One region of the Enterococcus sp. DIV0210g genome, then DNA from elsewhere that is predicted to be linked to it. Evidence: predicted binding sites of a transcription regulator. Region 1 holds the regulator's gene; each other region holds the start of a gene.

Evidence for each region. Region 1 encodes NrdR, which represses ribonucleotide reductase genes. Its sites were predicted from a motif close to ACACNATATATNGTGT; they were not measured.
Region 2: the regulator NrdR is predicted to act here: its motif matches at 2,331-2,346, upstream of IGI64_RS09605 (deoxynucleoside kinase).
Region 3: the regulator NrdR is predicted to act here: its motif matches at 1,387-1,402, upstream of nrdD (anaerobic ribonucleoside-triphosphate reductase).
Region 4: the regulator NrdR is predicted to act here: its motif matches at 2,444-2,459, upstream of IGI64_RS11810 (vitamin B12-dependent ribonucleotide reductase).

The regions. Positions count from the first base shown of each region.
Region 1 is NZ_CP187903.1:1,367,535-1,373,187, forward strand. It holds gene IGI64_RS06680 (hypothetical protein) at 1-153, opposite strand, end outside; gene dnaI (primosomal protein DnaI) at 176-1,105, opposite strand; gene IGI64_RS06690 (replication initiation and membrane attachment family protein) at 1,105-2,451, opposite strand; gene nrdR (transcriptional regulator NrdR) at 2,464-2,961, opposite strand; gene IGI64_RS06700 (hypothetical protein) at 3,197-3,529, opposite strand; gene coaE (dephospho-CoA kinase) at 3,603-4,232, opposite strand; gene mutM (DNA-formamidopyrimidine glycosylase) at 4,202-5,032, opposite strand; gene polA (DNA polymerase I) at 5,064-5,653, opposite strand, start outside.
Region 2 is NZ_CP187903.1:1,972,335-1,977,987, forward strand. It holds gene IGI64_RS09590 (hypothetical protein) at 1-176, opposite strand, end outside; gene IGI64_RS09595 (hypothetical protein) at 568-990, shown strand; gene IGI64_RS09600 (hypothetical protein) at 1,049-1,279, shown strand; gene IGI64_RS09605 (deoxynucleoside kinase) at 1,376-2,116, opposite strand; gene IGI64_RS09610 (GyrI-like domain-containing protein) at 2,940-3,419, opposite strand; gene IGI64_RS09615 (helix-turn-helix transcriptional regulator) at 3,530-4,504, shown strand; gene IGI64_RS09620 (sugar kinase) at 4,561-5,574, opposite strand; gene dagF (2-dehydro-3-deoxy-phosphogluconate aldolase) at 5,585-5,653, opposite strand, start outside.
Region 3 is NZ_CP187903.1:760,680-766,332, reverse strand. It holds gene IGI64_RS03775 (ABC transporter permease) at 1-407, opposite strand, end outside; gene IGI64_RS03770 (ABC transporter ATP-binding protein) at 397-1,164, opposite strand; gene nrdD (anaerobic ribonucleoside-triphosphate reductase) at 1,464-3,653, shown strand; gene nrdG (anaerobic ribonucleoside-triphosphate reductase activating protein) at 3,938-4,540, shown strand; gene dinB (DNA polymerase IV) at 4,661-5,653, opposite strand, start outside.
Region 4 is NZ_CP187903.1:2,460,676-2,466,328, reverse strand. It holds gene IGI64_RS11825 (alpha/beta hydrolase) at 186-767, opposite strand; gene IGI64_RS11820 (VOC family protein) at 816-1,790, shown strand; gene IGI64_RS11815 (hypothetical protein) at 1,823-2,122, shown strand; gene IGI64_RS11810 (vitamin B12-dependent ribonucleotide reductase) at 2,485-4,977, shown strand; gene IGI64_RS11805 (DUF4430 domain-containing protein) at 4,995-5,387, shown strand; gene IGI64_RS11800 (glucosaminidase domain-containing protein) at 5,485-5,653, opposite strand, start outside.

The sequences.
Region 1 (5,653 bases):
TGATAGTCGCCATGTTATTACGGGATCTTCTGCAAGAACCGCAGTCAAAATACTGACTTCTTCTGTTTTTTCTTCTGCTTCACTAGACGTTCCGCAACCAGCAGCAACAAACACCAGACTTCCGACAACAGCAAACTTCCATAAGTGTTTCATCAAAAAATGTCCTCCGTTGGCATCAATTCGTATTGCGGCGGTTTTGTCCAGTCATTTTTATTTCTTTGGTCAAATAACGGATACGTTCCATGATCCGTTTTGCTTTCAACGGTTCTTCATCTCCGCGCTGCGTCACAGATAAATGCTGTTCCAATTCTTCCATAGTAAAATTTGAAGAAAAGAACGTCGGCAATTGTTCCTGCATTCGGTATTGAAGGATAACACCAAAAATCTCATCCCTGATCCAGCTGCTCATGGCATCTGCACCAATATCGTCCATCATCAAAATAGGCGAACGTTTGACTGCATCCAATTTTTCGGCTACTTGATCTTTTCCGATGGCTTGTTTCATCTCTACAGCAAATGTTGGGAAATGCACGAGCGTCGTTGTGTATCCTGCTACTGCTAAATCACGAGCAATTGCGCCAAGCAAGTAGGTTTTGCCGATACCAAAACTGCCGACAAGATATAATCCTTTGTGGTAGCCTTTTGGATCAGAAGCATATTCCTGCACAAAACTAAAGGATTCTAAAAATGCTTCGCTTCGTCCGCTAGTTTGTTCAAATTTCTCAAATGAAGCAGATTGGATATCTTTCGGCATATCGACTGCACGAATCCGACTGCGGATCTCTTCTTGTTTTTGTCTTGCAAGAAGGGCTTCAGTAGGAACGTAAGTCACATCTACATAATGGAAATTCAATGTCAGTTTCGGTTCATATCCAGGTGCGATCATTGTCGGATCATTTTTCTGATATTTTCTCTTTTCTTGAACGAATTCATAGAGTTTCGCATAGCTTTTTTCAATATCTTCCTGTGACAATTGCTCACGATGCGCAGCTAGGAAAGATTGGACATCGGTGTCTTCTAGGACAGCAGCAATCATTTCTGCGTATTTTTCCTGGTAATTTTTCCGGCTGATGATTTTTTTCAATTCTTTTCCTACGTCTTCCATTAGTTATCTCCCTCCTTTTTAGCAAGATATTCTTTGAATCGGCGATCGATTTCTGCTTGCTTTTCGCTGCTGATTTGTTTTTCTTCTTCTGGTTTATTCACCCAGTCAGGCAGCTTTTCGCGGCGTACGTTTCTTTTCGCCGTTCCATAGGTTGTTTTGGCTGTTTTCGGCTTGGGCTCACTCAGTTCCCGAACATGCTCAACGGCTTCTTCTGGGGTACGGATATTTGCCTGCTGCCATTCGTTGGCAATCGTATTGACATAGTTGCTTTTTAATGATGCTTGGTTTTTGATGACCAGCACATAATTGATCAAAACATTGATAACGCTGTTAGGCAACTTGGATTGTTTGACCAAGTCTTGCATCAGCCACTTTTCTTCTTTGGAGACAAACCCGCCTTTTGCATTCTTCACAGCTTCAAGATATTGCATTGGCGGATTGTTTTTGCTGTCAGCGATCAACGCACTGGCTGCATCATTTTTTGCTGGGAGCTGCTGTGCAGCAGCTGTTTCAGGTACTTCTTCTTTTTTTACTGTTTTTTGGCGGTAGATGATTTGCTTTTGCAGATCTTTCAATGACACCGTCTGCTGGGTAAAATCATACGCTGAAGCAATAAGTTCCCCAAGCGTCAATTCATCAAAGCCATACAATCGATGGTAGAGTTCAATTTGCTCTATCACTGGTTTTTCCAGTGAAGTGATATGTTTTTTCTGCAGCAAGTCGCTTAAAAACGGCCAATCGACCTGAATCGCATCGTCAATCAAAGTTGGTGTTTTTTCTTTTTCAAACGCGGATTGGCTTTGTTCGATTTTTTCCTTGTCTGCTTCAAAAGATGCTTCGTTGAAACGAAAAACATCTAAAAACTTTTTAGTAACTTTTTGGTAGCCTTCTGAAGAAAATCTTTTGAATTGAAATTTCTCATTCAGCTGGTTCCAACGGCGTTCGCCGGTTTTTTCCAACAGCATAAAACTTAAGACAGCATCTTTAAAAAACGCATCGGGCGCTAAAGGTTCAAGCAATTCATAGAGGAAACAAGGTCCTAAACTTGGATCTTCTTTGAAGTAGACATCCAGCAGACCGATTCCTTCTAATTTTTTTCTTGCTTCATAAAACTGCGGCAAACCGCAATCCAATCCACTTAGCAAATCTGCGTGCAGCGCTTCTGATCCGATGCCTGTTTCTTTCGAAATCTCTGACAAAAGCGTGAAATAGAGACTAAGTGCTTCTCCTCCGATCAGCGGCTGATAAAGATAAAGCAGCGCTTGCTGTCCTTCTTCTGTTAATGGAAATGTTTTTCTGCCTTGATAAATATTTTTAGGCTGAAGTTCTTTCCAAGCATTTTCCAACGAAATGCCTCCTTATTCCTTCTCTTCTGATTTGTCGTCTTCAGATTTGTTTTCTTTGGCTTTATCAACGATGTCTTGCAATTCTTTTAAGAAAACAGACATATCTTTGAATTGACGGTAGACACTGGCAAAACGGATATAAGCGATCTCATCTAAGTTGACAAGGTCTTCCATCACGTATTCACCAATCAAGTTTGTTGATACTTCATTCTCGCCTAAACTGCGGACACGATTCTCCACATGGTTGACGATTTGTTCCATTTGTTCCATTGCAACAGGACGTTTTTCCGCTGAACGGATCAATCCTCTTAATATCTTATCACGGTTGAATTCTTCGCGTTCGCCATTTTTCTTGATGACTAGCAGCGGCGCAGCTTCGATTCGTTCAAATGTTGTAAAACGAAAGCCGCAATTCTCACATTCACGGCGGCGGCGGATTGCGCGTCCGTCATCTGCTTGTCGGCTGTCTATAACACGCGAATTATTATGGTGGCATCTTGGGCATCGCATAACTATCACCTCTTCATTTCTGATTTATCAAATCATTGCTATGATTAGTTGTATTATAACATGAAACCTTGTAGAAGCGCGATGTTCCGGTACAAAAAATGCCGAAACACTCGCGTTTTTTAACATAATCTGCTGTTTTTTAAGAAAACAGCAGGCTCTTTTTGCTGTACTACTTTTTCAGTTGTGAGAAAAAACTGGAACCAATCGTTAGGATAGGCTCCAGTTTTTCTTTAAACTATAGTTTTTCTTCGATTCCTGTATAGTGCTTCATTCGTTCTTCTTCGATTCTCTGCTCGCCAGAAATATGTTCTTGTTCTGGCAATGGTTCTTTCCTGCGTTTTGGCTCCGCCGTTTTTCGTTCTTGTGTCAGATCTTGCTGACGTGCTTCTTTTTCCGCTTGCTGGTCTTCAAGCTCTTCAATACGTTCTTTGTACTTTGCATCATGTGCTTCTGCGATTTCTGTTTGGTCGCGTCCTTCTTGCTTTAAGTTTTCATTATCTAAAAGTTCGCCGATTTTTTCTTTTGCGTTTCCGACAATTTTATCTTTTTGGTTTTTGATCGTTCCCATAACATGTCCCTCGCTCTCTGCTTTCTACTTTCAGCATAGCAGAATCCTGCTGCTTAGACAAAGAAAGTACTTTCTAAGAAATAAACTTGTTTTCTTGGAGCCATGAGATGATTTGTTCTGCTAACTTGTCTTTTGTTTGCTGATTATCAAAAAGGATATCCGCTTTTCTTTTTTTCTCTTCGATAGGCATCTGACTTTCGACCCGCTGCATTGCTTCTTCTCTCGTAAAACCATCGCGTGCCATCAGACGTTGCAGCTGTTTTTCTTCCGGAAGATAAACAACAGCTGTCTGATCCATATATTTGTCATAGTGACCTTCATATAGCAAAGGAATATCTACAATAACTAATGGGCTGGCTTGTTTCGCTTTTTGGATATTGTCTTTGATGCTCGTTCTTATATAGCTATTCAATATGCGATTGAGCTGTTCGCGTTTCTCAGGATCGCTGAAGACGATTTTCCCTAATTTTTTTCGGTCGAGTGTGCCGTCTTCATTTAAGATATCTTTACCAAAATGCTGAACCACAGCTGCCAATCCCGGCGTTCCAGGTTCTACGACTTCTCGGGCGATTTTGTCGCCGTCAACGATAGGAAATCCATACTTTTCAAATACGTGGACGGCGGTTGTTTTTCCTGTTGCGATTCCGCCTGTCAGACCCAAAACAAAAGAACTCATCGTTTCAGCTGTTGACAATTTGGACAATAGTGCGTCCCCCTTTGCGCCACTTTTGTTTTAACAATGGGTGTCCCGCAACGTACACACGGATTGCCGGTTTGTCCATAAACATGGAGCATCAATTGAAAGGTTCCAGCTTCTCCTAAGGCGTTCAAATAACTGCGGATCGTTGTACCGCCAGCTTCCACCGCTTTTCCTAAAACAGCGATGATTGCTTCTCTAAGCCGTGCGATTTCTTTTGGTTTCAGTGTGTTGGCTGGCTGTTCTGGATGGATTTTTGCTTCCCATAACGCTTCATCTACATAGATGTTTCCTAGCCCTGTCACAAGTCGTTGATCTAGCAAGAGAGGTTTGATCGCTTTTTTCGAACGTTTGAGTCCTTGTTCAAACGCAGCCAATTCAAAGGTATCGTTTACCGGTTCAGGCCCCAGAAGCATGATTCCTTTATACTGGTTGCTGCTGCCCTTTTCAACCAATGTCATACGGCCAAATTTTCGTACGTCATTGTAACGAAGCTGGCTGCGATCATCAAAAGAAAAAATGACATGCGTATGCTTGCTTAGCGGCGCTTCCTCTGTAAAAAATTCATACTTCCCTTCCATGCGCAAATGAGAGATCAAATCAAAATGTGTCAAATGAAAAATCAAATATTTCCCTCTTCTACTGATGGATTCGATCGTTTCTCCTGCTAATTGCGCTTCAAAAATCGCTGATTCTGGCTGTTCGATGATTCGAGGCCACAAGACTTGGACATGGTGGATCGTTTTTCCTGAGACTAATTGCTCTAAACCTTTTCTGACTGTTTCTACTTCTGGTAATTCTGGCATTTTTTCACCTTCAAAACTGTGATTTATTTGGTTATTTTGCTTCGTACCACGTTTTGCCCCAACTGCTTTCGGTAATCAATGGTACGTGCAGCTGTACTGTTTGTTCCATGACTTCGCTAACAAGTTTGTCCAGACGTTCCAATTCTTTTTCAGGGACTTCAAAGACAAGTTCATCGTGTACTTGAAGCAGCATGGTTGCTTCTAAATCTTCCTCTTTCAAGCGTTGCGCCAACTCGATCATTGCGATTTTCAAGATGTCTGCGGCACTTCCTTGAATAGGTGTATTGATCGCTGTACGCTCTGCAAACGAACGCAGATTGTAATTTCTGGAGTTAATATCTGGTAAGTAACGGCGACGATGATATAACGTTTCAACATATCCAAGATCTTTTGCTTCGCGAACAATACGCTCCATGTATTCTTTTACTCCAGGATATTTTTCGAAATACGTATCGATATATTGTTGGGCTGCTTTTCGGCTGATCCCAAGATTTTGTGATAGTCCATAATCCGAGATACCATAGACGATCCCGAAATTGACTGCTTTTGCTTGGCGTCGCATATTTGGTGTCACATCTTCTGGTTTTTCGATACCGAAGACGCGCATTGCTGTACTAGCAT
Region 2 (5,653 bases), 600 kb from region 1:
CAATACGTCGAAAATTCACCTTTGAATTGATCTAACGACTTTTTGCTTGCGATCGTCGTTTCTGGAGTTGTCTGTTTGATATCTGCGTTAGTTTTTCCAGTGATAGCCGCTGAAAGCAGCAGAAAAACAAAAAAGCCTGCCAGCCAGAAAAGCAGAAAGGGTCTTTTTTTCCTCATACCTTCTTTCACTCCCAAATTAAATTCGCCTGTTCTATTATATACTTAATTTGGTTTTGACGAAGCAAAAAAGCGCAAAAAAGCAGAAATAATTTTTCTGTTAAATAAAATAACGTAAAGAGCGCCTTTAGTAATACAGGATATAGGCTCATTTTCTCAAAAATAACTTTTTTACCTTAAAAAATAGTTGTGAAACAAAAGAACGCTCTCACTAAACAGAACGCTATTAGATTTTTGATCTCAAAACTAAGAAAAAACAGATGAGCAAGCGCTTACGATTGTTACATTCTCGTTTTTTATTTATCAAAACGGTTTCATTTTTCACGGATGAGTTTCGTGTTTGCTTTTAGAGTGGTATAATCCTTGTATCCTATTAAACGGAGGCAGGATTTTGAAGAAATTAGCAATGATATCTGCTTTAGCTCTGAGCGTTTTTATATTTTCAGGCTGTACGATCTTTGGTTCTGGCCAGTCAACTGATGAGACAACGGAATCTTCTACACTCGCAGCAGAAGAAACAGATATCACTAACAGCGTCTATACGTTAAAAGTTCGCGAAGATATGGATCTGGTGAGTGGTCAAATCTCGTTCAAAGACAACAAAATGGAATGGACACGTTCTTATAACAAAAACAGCACTGATTCTTCTTCCAGTGAACAAGCGACAACTTTGCTAGAAGATGTGACGATCACCACAAAAGAAGATCAGTACATTGTCACCGGAAAAGAAAACGGAAAAACTGTCGAAATCATTTTTACGAAAGTCGGAAACTTTCGAATCAAGGACGAGAGCGGTAATATCTATAGTCTCTGATTCGTTTTCGAGAAGTATTCAAACAGAAAAAAACAAGTATATGAATGAGGGTATTTTTATGAATGAAGGGCAAGAAAAATTTTTAGCATTCTTTTTAGCAAATGCAAAAGATGATCAAAAAGAAGAAGCAAAACAATTATTGATGAACAGTTTTGCAGAGCAGCAGCAGAAAAAAATGACCAGCGCAGAATTCGCGGAATTAAATGAGAAGCTTCTGCCTTTGATCAAACCAGAAAGTCTTGAGACTGTTACACAAGCAATGATGCATTTTTCACAACAATTATCATAAACAGCAAACCCCAAAAACGCAGCTGCGTTTTTGGGGTTTTGTTATTTATTAAATTTTTTTACAACTTTTCCTAAAAGCATATATTACAAAAAAGGACTATTCAGAGACTTCTGATGTCTTTTCTGTCAACGTTCCTAAAATTTGACCTTTTGCTGGCTGGTTCTCTGTATAGTAGCTTAGATGTGTTTGGTCTGCTACGTCCATTTCTGCCAATTTTGCTTTGATTTGTTCGATCACTTCTCCGGCATGTTCTGGATTTTCTACAAAATCATAACGGTCGCCGTCGATTTGGATTTTTGGACAAACATCAAATTCATCGTACCAGCGATTATATCGCTCATTTAATGAAGCATAATAGTCATAAAGCGTTTGATCGCTTTCCAACTGTTCATAATCACGCCCTCTTTTTTTGATACGTTCCAACATCGTAGGAAGAGAAACTTTGATATGGACCATCAAATCCGGTCTTTTTTTCGGTGCTACATCATCTAATTCATGAAGCATCGTGTCGAGTAAATGATCGTATTGCTTCACTTCCATCTCGCTTACTCGTCCAAGATCTGCGTTTAGATGAAACAAAAGACTGTCTTCATAGATTGAACGATCCAATACGTTGTCATCGTTGATCAACGCATTTTTCATTGCTAAGAATCGCTTGTTCAAAAAGAAAATCTGCAGTAAAAACGCATATTGTTCAGGATTCGAATAAAATAAAGGCAATACCTCATTATCCTCCACATTCTCATAAAACGGACGAGAGTTGATCTCGTTAGCAAGCATATCTGTCAAACTACTTTTTCCCGCACCTATTGTTCCTGAAATTAAAATCACTGACATACAATCCTTCCTTTATTATAAATACCACCTATAGTGAAACATTGACGCTTTGTCGACGAATACCTATTCGATATCTTTTTTATTTTGGGATCTGCTTATCAAGCCCATTCAATTATTGGATCCCAATGACTAAAAATCTATTCTCATTCTACTCCTAATTTTCTTAAAAAAAAGACTAGATTTTGTGTTTTATTAATGGTATGAAGAAATCAAAACACAATATATAGTGTTTTTTTAAATCCTTACTTATGTATATGGAGCTAACGAAAATAAAAGTGATATTGTTATTTTTAAATAAAAAAACAAAAACAGCTGTAAAAGCTGTTTTTGCAGAAACGAACACGCTCGCTCAAAAGATAGAAGCAGGTAAAATGTTGCTGTGGAAAAGAGCTGTCTTTAAATTTCAATGAAACATAACAGAAAAAATACACTCAGATTTGCGTCCGCCAATAACGAAGTCTGCTTTTTCTTATCGGTTTCGCTGAAATCTAAAAGTAAACGCAGCTGCGGTATTTATCCAACGACTGGATTTTTCGCTTTTCTTTCGTTAAAATAGTTCCAAACGGCACTGCTTATCGACTATGGCAAGTTGATCGGTCAGCATCTGTTTCCTTCTCTTCAAGCAGCTGCTACTGCTTGAAGAGAAGCCTTTTTACTACCTCTATCTGACAACTATCATACTGAAATCTTGCCCCTGACGTCAAGAAAAAGCAGAAAAATACGAAAATCTGTTCTGTTTTTGCACCAAAAATCTGTAAAAGAACATTAAGCCCTCTTTTCTCCGACCATTTCTTCTAGTTCTCTTGACTTTTTCCTAAATCGATTACTGTTTTACCACTGGAATCCACAGTTCTCCTGTAAATGAACCTGCTTTTTCTTCTTCCACGATTGCATTTGGTCCGCCAACATACGCATACCCTTCCAAAGCCGGCAGCACTTGACCAAAACCTGCTCCTGTCAATGTTTGGTTTAATTCTTCCGCAGTTTGGCCTTCACCTTTTACAACGACATACATCCCTTGCGGAAATTGGATTTGACGCCCATTTTCTTTTGAAAGTTCTTGGTCAGAAAAAACACCTACATAGTACATCATTTTGTTGTTTACCGCTTCATTGACTGTTAAAAGGGAAGCCGTTTCAGCTATTTTTCTTAATTCTTCTAATTCGCCGTTTTGTTTTACTTTGTTATAGAAATCTGTTTTTTCTTGATTGATTCCTGCAAAATCGTATGCATCGCTTTTTAACTCCACTCCGATCCCAAATACTGTAAAGCTTTCTTTTTCGACTAATTCATAGTTTGACATATTTTTTCCTTCTTTCTTTGGATTTTCCATTGGCAAAACTTTTAAGATTTGCTTTCTGCAGTTATAATAGTCCTTAATAGTGTCAAAAAATGAAACTGTTTAGGAGAATTATGAAAAAAACGGAACGAATCAATCTCATGATGCGCTATATCAACAATCGTGCTTCCTTTACCATAGCTGAATTGATGCAGGAATTTCAAGTCTCCCGCTCGACGGCTATCAGAGACATCAAAGAAATCGAATCGCTTGGCCTCCCTCTAATTGCTCAAGTTGGCAGAGACGGCGGTTATTTCGTCATGCAGAATTCTTTACTCCCATCGATTCGTTTTTCCGATAATGAAGTCAAGGCTTTGTTTATTGCCTTCATGGCTACGCGAAACCAGCAGCTTCCTTATTTGAAAAGCCGGCAGTCTTTGACAGAAAAATTACTAGGACTTCTTTCTGGTCCACAACAAGACGACCTTGTTTTGCTGAATAAAATACTGCTTTTTGAAGGGACGCATCCCAATAATCCTGACTTGCTTGATTTATCAGACCTTCCACATCCGATTTTAGAAAAGTTGATCAGCTCTTTGTTGACGGATCAAGTACTTACGCTCTGCTTTCGGGACAAAATCGAACCTTTGCCGATTTTGCTGCTGCATCTTTTTTTAGAAAAAGGAAGCTGGTATATCGAAGCACTTGATTTAAAGAACGCGCAAAAAAAGATTCTTTCCGTGGATGCATTGACCGATGTCCAGATTGCTTCACAGATATCTTTGTCTTTTGTAAAAAAACAGAAGCAGAAAGCCTCCTCTGAAAAAGAAAGTGCCAACTTGATTTTAGAACTAAAACGTCAAGCAATTGCACAGTACAAAAAATACCATCCTTTCAAGTTCACGATTGCTTACTTAGATCCGTATCAAACACAAGGTATTCTCAAAGCAAAAATCACCCTTGAAGATGCGGCGGAGGTTGCTGCAATCGCGGATTGGATCTTATTTTTAGGAACAGATTGCACGATCCGTTCTATACCACCTGAAATCAAAGAAGCGCTGAAAGAACGTACAGCAAGGCTGTTGGGTTCTTTGGCGCTCGACGACTAAATAAAAACGCAAAGTATGGGGAAGTACTTTGCGTTTTTTGCAGTTTTTGTATTTTTTTATCGGATCAAGTCTCGTTCTGGTTCTTCCAATACTTGACGCACTTGCTCTCTAGTGGTTAAAGGAACATCTCCTTGGATTGTATGTGCCAAGATTGCATTTCCGACTGCAAACAAGCTTGTCTTTTCTAAAGGCCACTTTTCTGCATAACCTAGCAAAATTCCAGCGGCATAGGCATCACCTGCACCGATTCGATCAAGGATTTCCAACGTATATTCAGGTGTTCTGATACTTTCATTTTCTGTGATCAGATAACCGCTTAGACTCTTTTTGCCTGCCTCGCTTTTTCTTTTTGTTCCTGCAAACCAGCTGATTTCATATTTTTCTAGAAAACGGCGGATCAATGCTGTTTCTTGTTCTTCGGTGTTGATTTCTTCCACAGGCGCCAAGTTCAGTAATTCGGTCAAATCCCGCACAGAGCCAAACACGATCGAACTGTAGGCGAGAATTTCTTCATACCGCTGCTTCATCAACTCTTTTTTACCTTCTTCTTGGTTCAAGCTTGGTCGGAAATTAAAATCGAAACAGACCGTTTTTCCTTGTTCATGTGCTTTTTTCGCAAGATAAATCGCTGTTTCTGCTGTTGCTTCTGTCAAACTCAAACTGATACCGCAAATATGGACAAGATCTACAGCATCGATAAATTCTGGAACAGCGTATTCTGTTTTTTGGGATAATCCAAACGAACTGTTATGTCTGTTTTGGTAAGTCACGTGGGTCGCACGAGCACCATAACCCATTTCAGCAAAATAAGTACCAATATGCTGATGATTTTTCGTAATGTATTCGGTACAGATCCCAAGACTTTTCAAATTACTTAAAGCTGCTTCGCCTAAACGGTTGTTCGGAAGGGTCGTCAGCAAGTAGCTGTCGACACCAAAATGAGCAAGATTTCCTACCAAATTGACTCCTGTACCTGTGTAAGCCATCCGCAATGTGTGCGTCTGTTCTAACATCAAATGTTCAGGCGGTGTCAATCGCAGCATGACTTCGCCAAACGCGCCGATTTTCATTTTTTCCACCTTACTTTACTAGTTTTTTCATGATATCTGTCAATGTCTTCACATCTTCTACACGCGTATCCCCAGTTTC
Region 3 (5,653 bases), 610 kb from region 1:
TTGACTAAAATCATTGCAAAAAGCTTTGAAAAAATGATGCCAAGCAAGATGCCTAAACAAGTAGAAACAAAACTGATTGCTGCGATCCCCATACAATAAATGACTGCGACTTGACTTTTTTTGACTCCGAATAATTGATAGATCCCAAATTCTTTGATTCGTTTGTTCAAGAAAAAACGATTGGCGCTAAACATAAAGAAAATCAGCAGACTGGTAATCAAAAAATTCCCAAATCCCAAAACATTGTCGATAGCCAAACTTTGGGCAGATAATCGAATCAGAGACTGATCATACGTCATCGCATTAAAAGAATAATAGATCATAACGGATAGTGTCATACAGAAAAAGTAGACCAAGTATCCTCGTGACTGGCGGAAAAAACTTTTAGCGGCCAGTTTATAGAGCATTTAGTTTGCCACCTCCTCCGATTGCTGCCTGCATATCGATCACTTTTTCAAAAAATTCCTTCCTTGAGCCGCGCCGAACGACTTCTGAAAATATAACGCCGTCTTTGATAAATAGAATACGATTGCAATAGCTGGCTGTGTAAGGGTCGTGGGTGACCATCAGAATCGTAGCTGCTTCTTTTTCGTTCATCATCGTCAAATAATTTAATAATCCAGTGGCTGATTTCGAATCCAGCGATCCTGTTGGTTCATCAGCAAAAATAACTTTGGGATGAACGACCAATGCCCGTGCCGCAGCGATTCTTTGCCGCTGTCCTACCGATAATTCTTCTGGATAATGATCCAAAAAAGACTCGATGCCTAAAAGTTTTGCAACGTGCTCTACACGTTCGTCGATTTCTTTTTTGGGCAGTTTTTCAACTGCTAACGGCAGCAAGATGTTATCTTTTGCATCTAAAGTATCAATCAAATTGAATTCTTGAAAAATGAACCCCAGCTCTTTTCGGCGAAAGCTGCTTAGTTCACTGTTTTTCATCTTCGTTATTTCCCGCCCCTGGATCTGGACGCTTCCCATAGTCGGCAAACTGATCGTGGATAAAATATTCATCAAGGTTGTTTTCCCAGCACCGCTTGGACCCATGATCCCGACGAACTCTCCCTCTTCTACAGAAAACGATAGATTATCTAATACTTTGACAGGATTTGTTTTGTTCCCGTAGATTTTGCTTAGGTGTGTTACTTCGATCATTTTTTCCAATCGTTTCCCTCCTTTTCTCATTACTTGAATAGTAGCATATTCTTTTATATTTTTCCCTTTAGTTTTTGTCACCTTCCATACAAGTAAACTTTATCCAAAAATTTTTTATTCATTTTTATTTCCTGCACCTCATATCAAGCCTTGCCGCATTACGTTTTCACAATTTTTCACAATAAAATATACACCATATATAGTATATACAGACAATTATACATAAAGTACACACTATATATAGTTGCTCCATTTTTCGTTTTGTTTTATGATAGACAAGAAGAAATGATTCAGGAGTTGATAATACAATGTTAGAGTATGCAGAAAATCCACAAACAGAAGATGCAGTTGCAACAAGTGCTGCTGGTTTAAAGATCATCAAACGTGACGGTCGATCTGTCGCTTTTGATGACCAGAAAATCTTGGCTGCTTTAGTCAAAGCAGAGAAAAAGATCCATGGCACATTGTCCCCATTAGCGTATGAAAAAATCCAAATGATTGTCGGACTTGTCGTAAAAGAGATCCAAGAACGTTTTTCACAAGATATCAAAATCTATGAAATCCAAAATATCGTCGAACATATGTTATTGGAAAAAAATGAATACGAATTGGCTGAAGAATATATCCGTTACCGCACCAGACGAGATTTTCAGCGCAGCCAAGCAACAGATATCAATTTCTCCATCGAAAAACTGATCAACAAAGACCAAACAGTGGTCAATGAAAATGCAAATAAAGACAGCAACGTTTTCAATACACAAAGAGATTTGACTGCCGGAATCGTTGGAAAATCGATTGGGTTGAAAATGCTGCCGCCTCATGTAGCCAATGCGCATCAAAAAGGCGATATCCATTATCACGATTTAGATTACCATCCATATACGCCAATGACGAACTGTTGTCTGATCGATTTCAAAGGTATGTTGAATAACGGCTTCAAAATCGGTAATGCCGAAGTCGAGTCCCCAAAATCGATCCAAACAGCAACAGCGCAAATCTCTCAGATCATCGCCAATGTTGCTTCTAGTCAGTATGGCGGCTGTTCTGCTGACCGTACGGATGAATTATTAGCACCTTTTGCAGAATTGAATTATCAAAAACACTTAGCGGATGCAAAAGAATGGATCGAAAATCCTGAACGCCAAGAAGAATATGCAAAAACAAAAACCAGAAAAGATATCTTTGACGCTATGCAAAGTCTGGAATATGAGATCAATACGTTATTTACGTCAAACGGCCAAACACCTTTCACATCACTTGGCTTTGGTTTAGGCACAAATTGGTTTGAACGTGAGATCCAAAAAGCGATTTTGCAAAATCGAATCAATGGTTTAGGCAGCGAAAAACGCACAGCAATCTTCCCTAAATTGATTTTCACCCTAAAAAGCGGTGTCAATCTTGATTCTGCCGATCCAAATTACGACATCAAGCAGTTAGCTTTAGAATGTGCAACAAAACGGATGTATCCAGATATCTTGAACTATGACAAGATCGTAGAATTGACTGGCAGTTTCAAAGTACCGATGGGCTGTCGTTCTTTCCTTCAAGGATGGAAAGATGAAAATGATGAAGAAATCAACGTAGGACGAATGAATTTAGGTGTTGTGACATTAAACTTGCCTCGAATCGCCATTGAAGCAAAAGGAGACCAAGAAAAATTCTGGACCCTTCTTTCTGAACGTCTAGCAACAATGAAAGATGCTTTAGTTTATCGTGTAAATCGCTGTAAAGAAGCAATCCCGGCCAATGCTCCGATTTTGTACATGTATGGTGCATTCGGCAAACGTTTGTCTCGAACAGATGCTGTAGATGAATTATTCAAAAATAAACGGGCAACTGTTTCACTTGGTTATATCGGTCTATATGAAGCAGCTTCTGCCTTTTTCGGCGGTGAATGGGAAAAGAATCCTGAAGCGAAAGAATTTACTTTAGATATTTTAAGAGAATTGAAAGCAAAAGCAGACGCGTGGGGAAATGAATACGGCTACCATTTCAGTGTATATTCTACACCTAGTGAAAGCTTAACAGATCGCTTCTGCCGCTTGGATACTGAAAAATTCGGTGTAATCGAAAATATTACAGATAAAGAATATTATACAAATAGTTTCCATTATGATGTACGAAAAAATCCAACACCATTTGAAAAACTAGACTTTGAAAAAGATTATCCGCAATATTGTTCTGGCGGATTCATCCATTATTGCGAGTATCCTGTCCTTCAGCAAAATCCAAAAGCACTAGAAGCTGTATGGGATTATGCTTATGATAAAGTCGGTTATCTTGGAACAAATACACCAATCGATCACTGCTACGCTTGCGGCTTTGAAGGAGACTTCACTCCAACAGAACGCGGCTTTGAATGCCCGCAATGCGGAAACCACGATCCTAAAACATGTGATGTTGTGAAACGAACATGCGGCTATCTGGGAAATCCGCAAGCAAGACCAATGGTGCATGGCCGCCATAAAGAGATATCGTCACGAGTGAAGCATATGTAAGAGGTTGTGAGCAAAGCGGTATGACTTGAGCAATAAGACTCTTTTGCAAAATGAAATGGTTCTTCACATTTTATTTTGCAAAAGCTTATTGCCGAAAGTCAGCTTTGTGAACACCGTTTAGGTAGAGGTTGTGAGCAGCATGATCTGCTTCAAGAATTAAGAATGACCAATTGGAAATAGCTTTTCATATTTTTAATTTGTCAGACTTAATTCCGCAGAAGCAATGTTGCGAACACATAGATCTCTGCTGTTTCGTTTTATCAAACAAGGAAAGAAGTTTTTTTATGAGGAATCCAAAACCCAAAGAATGGCTTGCCGAAGAATATAGCCAAGACTACATTGCCGATTATAAAGCGTTCAACTTTGTCGATGGCGAAGGTGTCCGAAATAGTTTATATGTCAGCGGCTGCTTGTTTGCTTGTGAAGGTTGTTTCAACAAAGCGGCACAAAATTTTCGGTATGGACAGCCGTTCACCCCTGAATTAGAAGAACGGATCATTGAAGATCTTCGCCACGATTATGTCCAAGGACTTACATTATTAGGCGGCGAGCCATTTTTGAATACAAATGTTGCTTTGCGTGTGGTAAAACGTATCCGCGAAGAATTTGGCCACACGAAAGATATCTGGTCATGGAGCGGTTATACTTTTGAAGAATTGATGGTTGATTCCGAGGATAAGAAAGAACTGTTATCCTTGATCGATATTTTAGTTGACGGACGTTTTGATATCACAAAAAAGAACTTGCAACTTCAATTTCGCGGAAGCAGCAATCAGCGGATCATCGATGTCCCCCGTTCATTAGCTGAAAATAAAGCCGTTATTTGGTCAAAATGCAAAGATGCAGATACAGAATATGAAACCATCAAAAAACAAGAATTAATATAAAATCTGCAGAAACCATGTCAAAAAGACCGACACTTATTTAGTGTCGGTCTTTTTGATGTCTGGATTTAGAATCGAATTCTGCAGAAAAACACCGCGTCTTTTTTGCTGGCGCGATGTTTTTTAGTGTTCCCATAATGGCAGCACGATATTCTCATAGGTCATTGGATCAAGATTCGTCAATGTGATGCCTAGGAGTCGAATCCCTTTTTCGACGCCCAGGACTTCTTCCCAGATCAAGCTTGCTTGATAAAACAGCTCTTCTTTTTTATGGACATATTCTGGCAAAGTCACGCGTTTTGTGACTGTCGAATAATCAGTATAACGAACTTTCAATACCACAGTTTTGCCGTGTTTTTGGACTCTTTTCAATGAATTTTCGACTTTTTCAGCTAATTGCCGCAACTGTGCCAGTACTTCTTCTTCGGTCCGTAATGGCTGTCCATACGTGTGTTCTTTTCCGACTGATTTCCGCTCTCTGCTGACGGTTACTGGAGAATCATGGATGCCTCGAACTTTTCGATAAAGAGAATAGCCCATTTTCCCAAAAAGCTGGATCATTTCCATTTCGCTTCGCTCATAGAGATCTTGTCCATTAAAAATCCCTAATTCGTGCATCCGAGGAACAGTTTTCTTTCCTACTCCGTGAAATTTTTCAATCGGCAGACTCTTTAAAAAAACTTGCGCATCGTTGGGCGTAACAACGGTGATTCCTTGGGGTTTTTGATAGTCCGAAGCAAGTTTCGCCAAAAATTTATTGTAGCTTACACCAGCTGAGCATGTCAGCTGGACTGCTTCCCAGATATCAGCTTGGATCATTCGTGCAATCTTGATCGCGGATTTGCAGTTGATTTTATTGACTGTGACATCCAGATAAGCTTCATCGATACTGACAGGCTCCACTACATCTGTATAGCGATGAAAGATTTCGCGGACGATTTGAGAAATCTCGCGGTATTTTTCATAATCTCCTGGTTTGAAGATTGCTTGAGGGCACAGCTCAAATGCTTTTTGCGCACTCATTGCCGAATGGATCCCGTATTTTCGTGCAGCGTAATTTGCTGTAGTCACTACGCCCCGTCCGCCTGTATCACTTGGATGTCGAGCAATGACTAA
Region 4 (5,653 bases), 1.1 Mb from region 1:
TTCCCTTTGTTATACTCACTCTAGCCTTGGCACACAAGGAAGTAAAGGCTGTCATTATTTGAAATAAAAATTTTGTTTTTTGACAATAAACATAGATTTTATGATCAAAAAACTTTTATGCAAGATCTGAAAAAACGCCAAGGAGCTGAGCGACTTGCTCGCGTGCTCTCTTGGCGTCATTTTTCTTATTGTTGAAGAAATTGATGGATTTCGTTGATTTCTTCTGATGTTACTTGGTGGCTGCCGTCTGCAATCAGCAATTCTACAGAAGGAAAGACAGCTTCCAACTGTTTTGTCAGCTTCAAAACATCGCCAGGGAGACTGATAGTGTCTTGAGAACCTGTTGTTAAGATAACATTGGCATCTGAAGCAGCATCGAATTGGTACCCTAGATCGATTGGATGAAGGAGAATAAAGTCATCTGCGATATTTGGTGCTTTTTCTAATAGTCCTAACAAGAAGTTCGCGCCATTTGAATAGCCGATAAAGACGATTTTTTTACTGCTTTTCTCAACAGATGGCCAAACATTTTCAATGAAATTTTCGACATGCTGATTGAAATCTTCACGGTCTGCTTTTTGATTGACAAGAGGGGCGAAAAATCTTCTTTGAGCGCCTACGCCAACATCTCCGAGAAAACTTAGTATACTTGCATTAGGGAATAACTTGGCAATCGTTGTCAATAATTGATATTCGTTTCCTCCAGTACCGTGAAAAGCAACGACAAGTGTATCTGGATCTTTCCCTTTTTGAAAAAATGATTCCATAAGCAACCTCCAAAAAATTTGATTTTATGTAGAAAGGATAGATGTACTATGACTGGACGTATCCATCATATCTCCATTTTAAATCGCTATATTAAACCTACATTTGACTTTTATCATAATGTATTAGGGCTAAAATTACTAATGAAAACAATCAATCAAGACGATCATTCGATGTATCATCTTTTCTTTTCTGATGCTGCGCAGAGAGTCGGCACTGAAATAACGTTTTTTGAACTAAGAGACGGTGAAGATAACAAATTTGGTACAAATGCAATCGAACGTACAGTGATGAAAGTACCAACTGTTGAATCATTAGGCTTCTGGGCGGAACAATTGGAAAAACACGATATTTGCCACTATGGGATCGAAACTTTTGAAGGGCGTCCAATGTTGCGTTTTGAAGCGCCAGATAACACACAAATGGCATTGACACCACTTAGAGATTTTGAGGACCCGAATGATTATTTCCCTTATACAAGTGAAGGGATACCAACAGAACATGCCATTATCGGAATCGATGCGATCCAACTACGCGTGCAATTTGCGGAAGCAACAGAAAGAGAACTATTGAATTTTGGCTGGCAAAGAAAATCAGTGACCCCGTTTTTTGAAACAAAAAATGAAGTGACGATTCTCGAGAACCAAGACGAAAAATTTTATCAAGAAGTCCACATCATCCAAGACGTGGAAAATCCAATTGCGGAACAAGGGATTGGCGGCGTCCATCATGTCGCTTTTGGGGTAAAAGGCATGGAAGAGTTGGAAGCAGTAGACAAGAGACTCAATCTGAAAAATTTCAATAATTCTGGTATTAAAAATAGAGAATTTTTTGAATCTCTTTACTTTAGAGAACCAAATCAATTATTGTTTGAAGTCGCCACAGAAGAAATAGGATTTTTAGATCCGAAAGCTTATGCGAACCAAAGCAATGTGTTTGAAGAGATTCCGCTCTATTTGCCAAATTATCTGAAAGATATTCGAGAAACAGTGGAAAGTATTTTGGAAAAACAGCAGCATGAATAAAAAATAAATCAATTATGATGAGGTGAAGAAATATGTTAATGGAATTATTTGAAGGACAAGAAAAATTTCTAAGAGATTATAAAAAACTAGTAAAAGACCCAAAAAGTGATCAAGAAATCGTAGATGCAGTATTGGATTCATTACGCCAGCAAGACGTAAATGAAAAAATGAGCTATGAGATTTCAGGTGACGAAACAAAATCAGGGGAAAGTATCGACTTTCCATTTAGTCAATATCTGTATGCGGAAGACCAAGAGCCAACCATTGAAACAAGATTTTGCTATGATGGAACGACCTACGAAGAACCATTGAAAAGTAAAGAGCAAATGTAGAGGTTGTGAACACCGTTTAGGTAGAGGTTGTAAGCAGCATGGTCTGCTTCAAGAATTAAGAATGACAAATTAGAAATAGCTTCTCATATTTTTGATTTGTTAGGCCTAATTCCGTAGAAGCAATGCTGCGAACACCGTTTAAGTAGAGGCTGTGAATGAACCGATCAGCTCCAAGCAATAACAAATTTTTAAACGATAAAAAAACCGGCCCAACAGCCGGCTTTTTTGTTTTGTTTAATTGAGAAACATTCTCATTTTACCACAAAAATAAATTATTTCAACGTTGAAATGAACTATATATAGTGTGATAATTAATTGCGAATACAATATATGGTGTTTTATCTTTTGCGAGGAGTGAGGAAATGGTAACCAGTTTACCTGCAGAAACAATAGACAAATTAAATAAGGAGATCCTTCTTTTCCCAGGCGTTTATCCAATCACAGAAGAAATGACTCAAACATTTGAGGGCATTTCTCGTCTTATCATGTTGGATCGTTACGCATTCAAAGATCCGAAAGGCGAGACGATTTCAACAGGAGACCTTGTTGTTTTAACCACGCAAGCTGATCCTAAATATCCTGCAAGAGGTATCGGAATCGTCCGAAAAATAGAAGGCAGTCAGCTAGAAATCGAAGTAGAAGAAGAGTTCAGAAGCGCATTAACTGATCCAAAAGAAGCCGAATCTGGACGTGTAAAAAGAGAGCGGATCGAAGTTGAAAAACCAATGGAACTATACTTCGAACAAATTGCCAAACGTGTAGCAAACGGGATTGCAAAAAATGACCAAACAGGCAATCAAGAAGAACTTTTCCAAACATTTTATCAACATTTAGCAGAACAAAATCTGATTCCTGCCGGCAGAGTTCTGTATGGCGCAGGAACAGCTTCCGAAGTCACATACTTCAATTGTTTTGTGATGCCTTTTATCCATGATTCAAGAGGCGGTTTGGCACAACATCGTCAAGAAGTGATGGAAATCATGAGCCGCGGCGGCGGTGTAGGAACAAACGGATCGACTTTGCGCCCTCGTTCAGCCATTGTCCATGGCGTGAACGGCAAATCTTCTGGTGCTGTTTCATGGTTGAATGACTTAGCGAATCTGACGAACTTAGTTGAACAAGGCGGTAGTCGGCGCGGGGCGCAAATGATCATGATGGCAGACTGGCATCCAGATATTTTTGAATTTATTATTTCAAAAATCCAAAACCCTGCTGTTCTCCAACATTTGATAAAAACAAATCCAAATTCAACAATCCAACGATTTGCGCAAGAAAAATTGAATTTTGTCCCACTCGCACCTGCAGAAAAAGAATTATACGAAAAAATCCTTGATGAAAAAGATACGCTTGCACTTAAAGAAAACAGCTATTTAAAAGAACTGGCCCAAAAAACAGCACTTGGCGGCCACTATGAAGTAAACAACAGCGAATTTTTAACAGGTGCCAATATTTCAGTATGTTTGACCAAAGAATTCATGGAAGCTGTCGAAAAAGACCAAGAGTACAGCTTGCGTTTCCCAGCAATTGAAGAGTATTCTGAAGAGGAAATGGCTGATTATGATAAAAACTGGGCAGAAATCGGTGACGTTCGAGAATGGGAAAGAACTGGTCGAAAAGTCAAAGTATACCAAACAATCAAAGCACGAGATCTTTGGGAACTGATTACTTTTTGCGCAACCTATTCTGCAGAACCAGGAATCTTCTTTATCGATAATGCAAATGAGATGACAAATGCGGCAGCCTACGGACAAAAAGTCGTAGCGACAAATCCTTGCGGCGAACAGCCTTTGACACCTTATGCAGTATGTAATTTAGCTGCAATCAATTTAGCAAATATGGCAGATAAAAAGAACAAGTGTGTTGATTTTGAAAAACTCGCTGAAACAGTACAAGCAAGCGTACGTTTCCAAGACAATGTTATTGATGCGACACCTTACTTCTTTGATAAAAATGAAAAACAAGCAAAAGGAGAACGACGCATCGGGTTAGGTGTTATGGGACTGGCTGATTTGTTGATTTATTGCGAAAAAACTTATGGATCAGAAGAAGGCAATCAGCTGATTGATCAGATTTTTGAGACAATCGCAGTTACTGCGTATCAAACATCTATTGAATTAGCGAAAGAAAAAGGCAGTTTCCCATTCTTGACAGGAGAAACAGAAGCGGAGACTCAAAAACTGCGTGAAGCCTTTATCCATTCAGGCTATATGCAAAAAATGCCTGAAAAAATTCGTCAAGATATATTAAAATACGGCATCCGAAATTCTCATTTGCTGACAGTCGCACCAACTGGATCAACTGGGACAATGGCAGGAGTTGCGACAGGTTTAGAACCTTATTTTTCCTTTTCTTATTTCCGCAGCGGACGTCTGGGTAAATTTATTGAAGTCAATGCTGAGATCGTGGAAGAATATTTGGCTGAAAATCCTCAAGCAAATAAACAACAGCTGCCAGAATTTTTTGTTTCAGCAATGGATCTAGCACCTGAAGCACATGTGGATGTTCAATGTACGATTCAACGTTGGATCGACAGCTCGATTTCAAAAACGGTCAATGCGCCAAAAGGGTACCAAGTGAAACAAGTCGCAGCAATTTATGAATCACTTTATCGTGGGGGAGCAAAAGGCGGCACTGTTTATGTCGATGGCAGCCGCGACTCGCAAGTATTGACACTTGAAGCAGAAGAAAACACGATGTCACAAGTAGTTGAAACAGAGCTAATCGAAAAAGCAAGTCAAGAAAATGAAGTTTCCGAAGTTGAACTTTGCCCGATTTGCCATGAAGGAACAATTGAAGAAATCGGCGGCTGCAGCACATGTACAAATTGCAAAGTCCAATTGAAATGCGGATTATAAAAAAGGGGAAAGAAAAAATGAAAAAAGCACTATTAGTAGCAGCGGCATTGATGAGTTTATCTGTTTTTGCAGGCTGTCAAAGTGAAACAAATAAGAACACTGAGCAAACATCCAGCGAGCAAATCGTTCAGCATTCTGCTCAAGTCATAATCAAAGCAGATGGCAAAGAAACAGCAAATCAAACAGTCAAATTCAAAGATGGCGACTCGCTATATGAAGTCATGGAACAAAACTTTGCAATCAAAGCAGACGATGGTTTTATTACTGAAATCGACGGTCAAAAGCAAGATCAGCAAGCAAGTAAATATTGGACCTTTACGATCAATGGAGAAATGGCGACAAAAGGAGCCAAAGATATTGTTTTGAAAAATGGCGATAAAGTGGTCTTTGAATTGGCAGAAATGAAGTAGAGGTTGTGAGCAAAGCGATATGACTTGAGCGTTAAGACTCTTCTCTAACATCAAAAAAGCCCCCGCAGTTTTAAACTGCGGGGGCTTCGTGCTGGTATCAATCGAATTGATACAGTGCCCAACGTTCGATGATATTATTTAATTTAACATCATAAAGCGGATCAGTGGCATATCTGCCTGTCAACGCTCTTGTTGCATCTCGGAATGTTCGCGCATTGACACGCCAAGCACCCGAGTAAAATAATGGATCCCAATTCGGACCATAA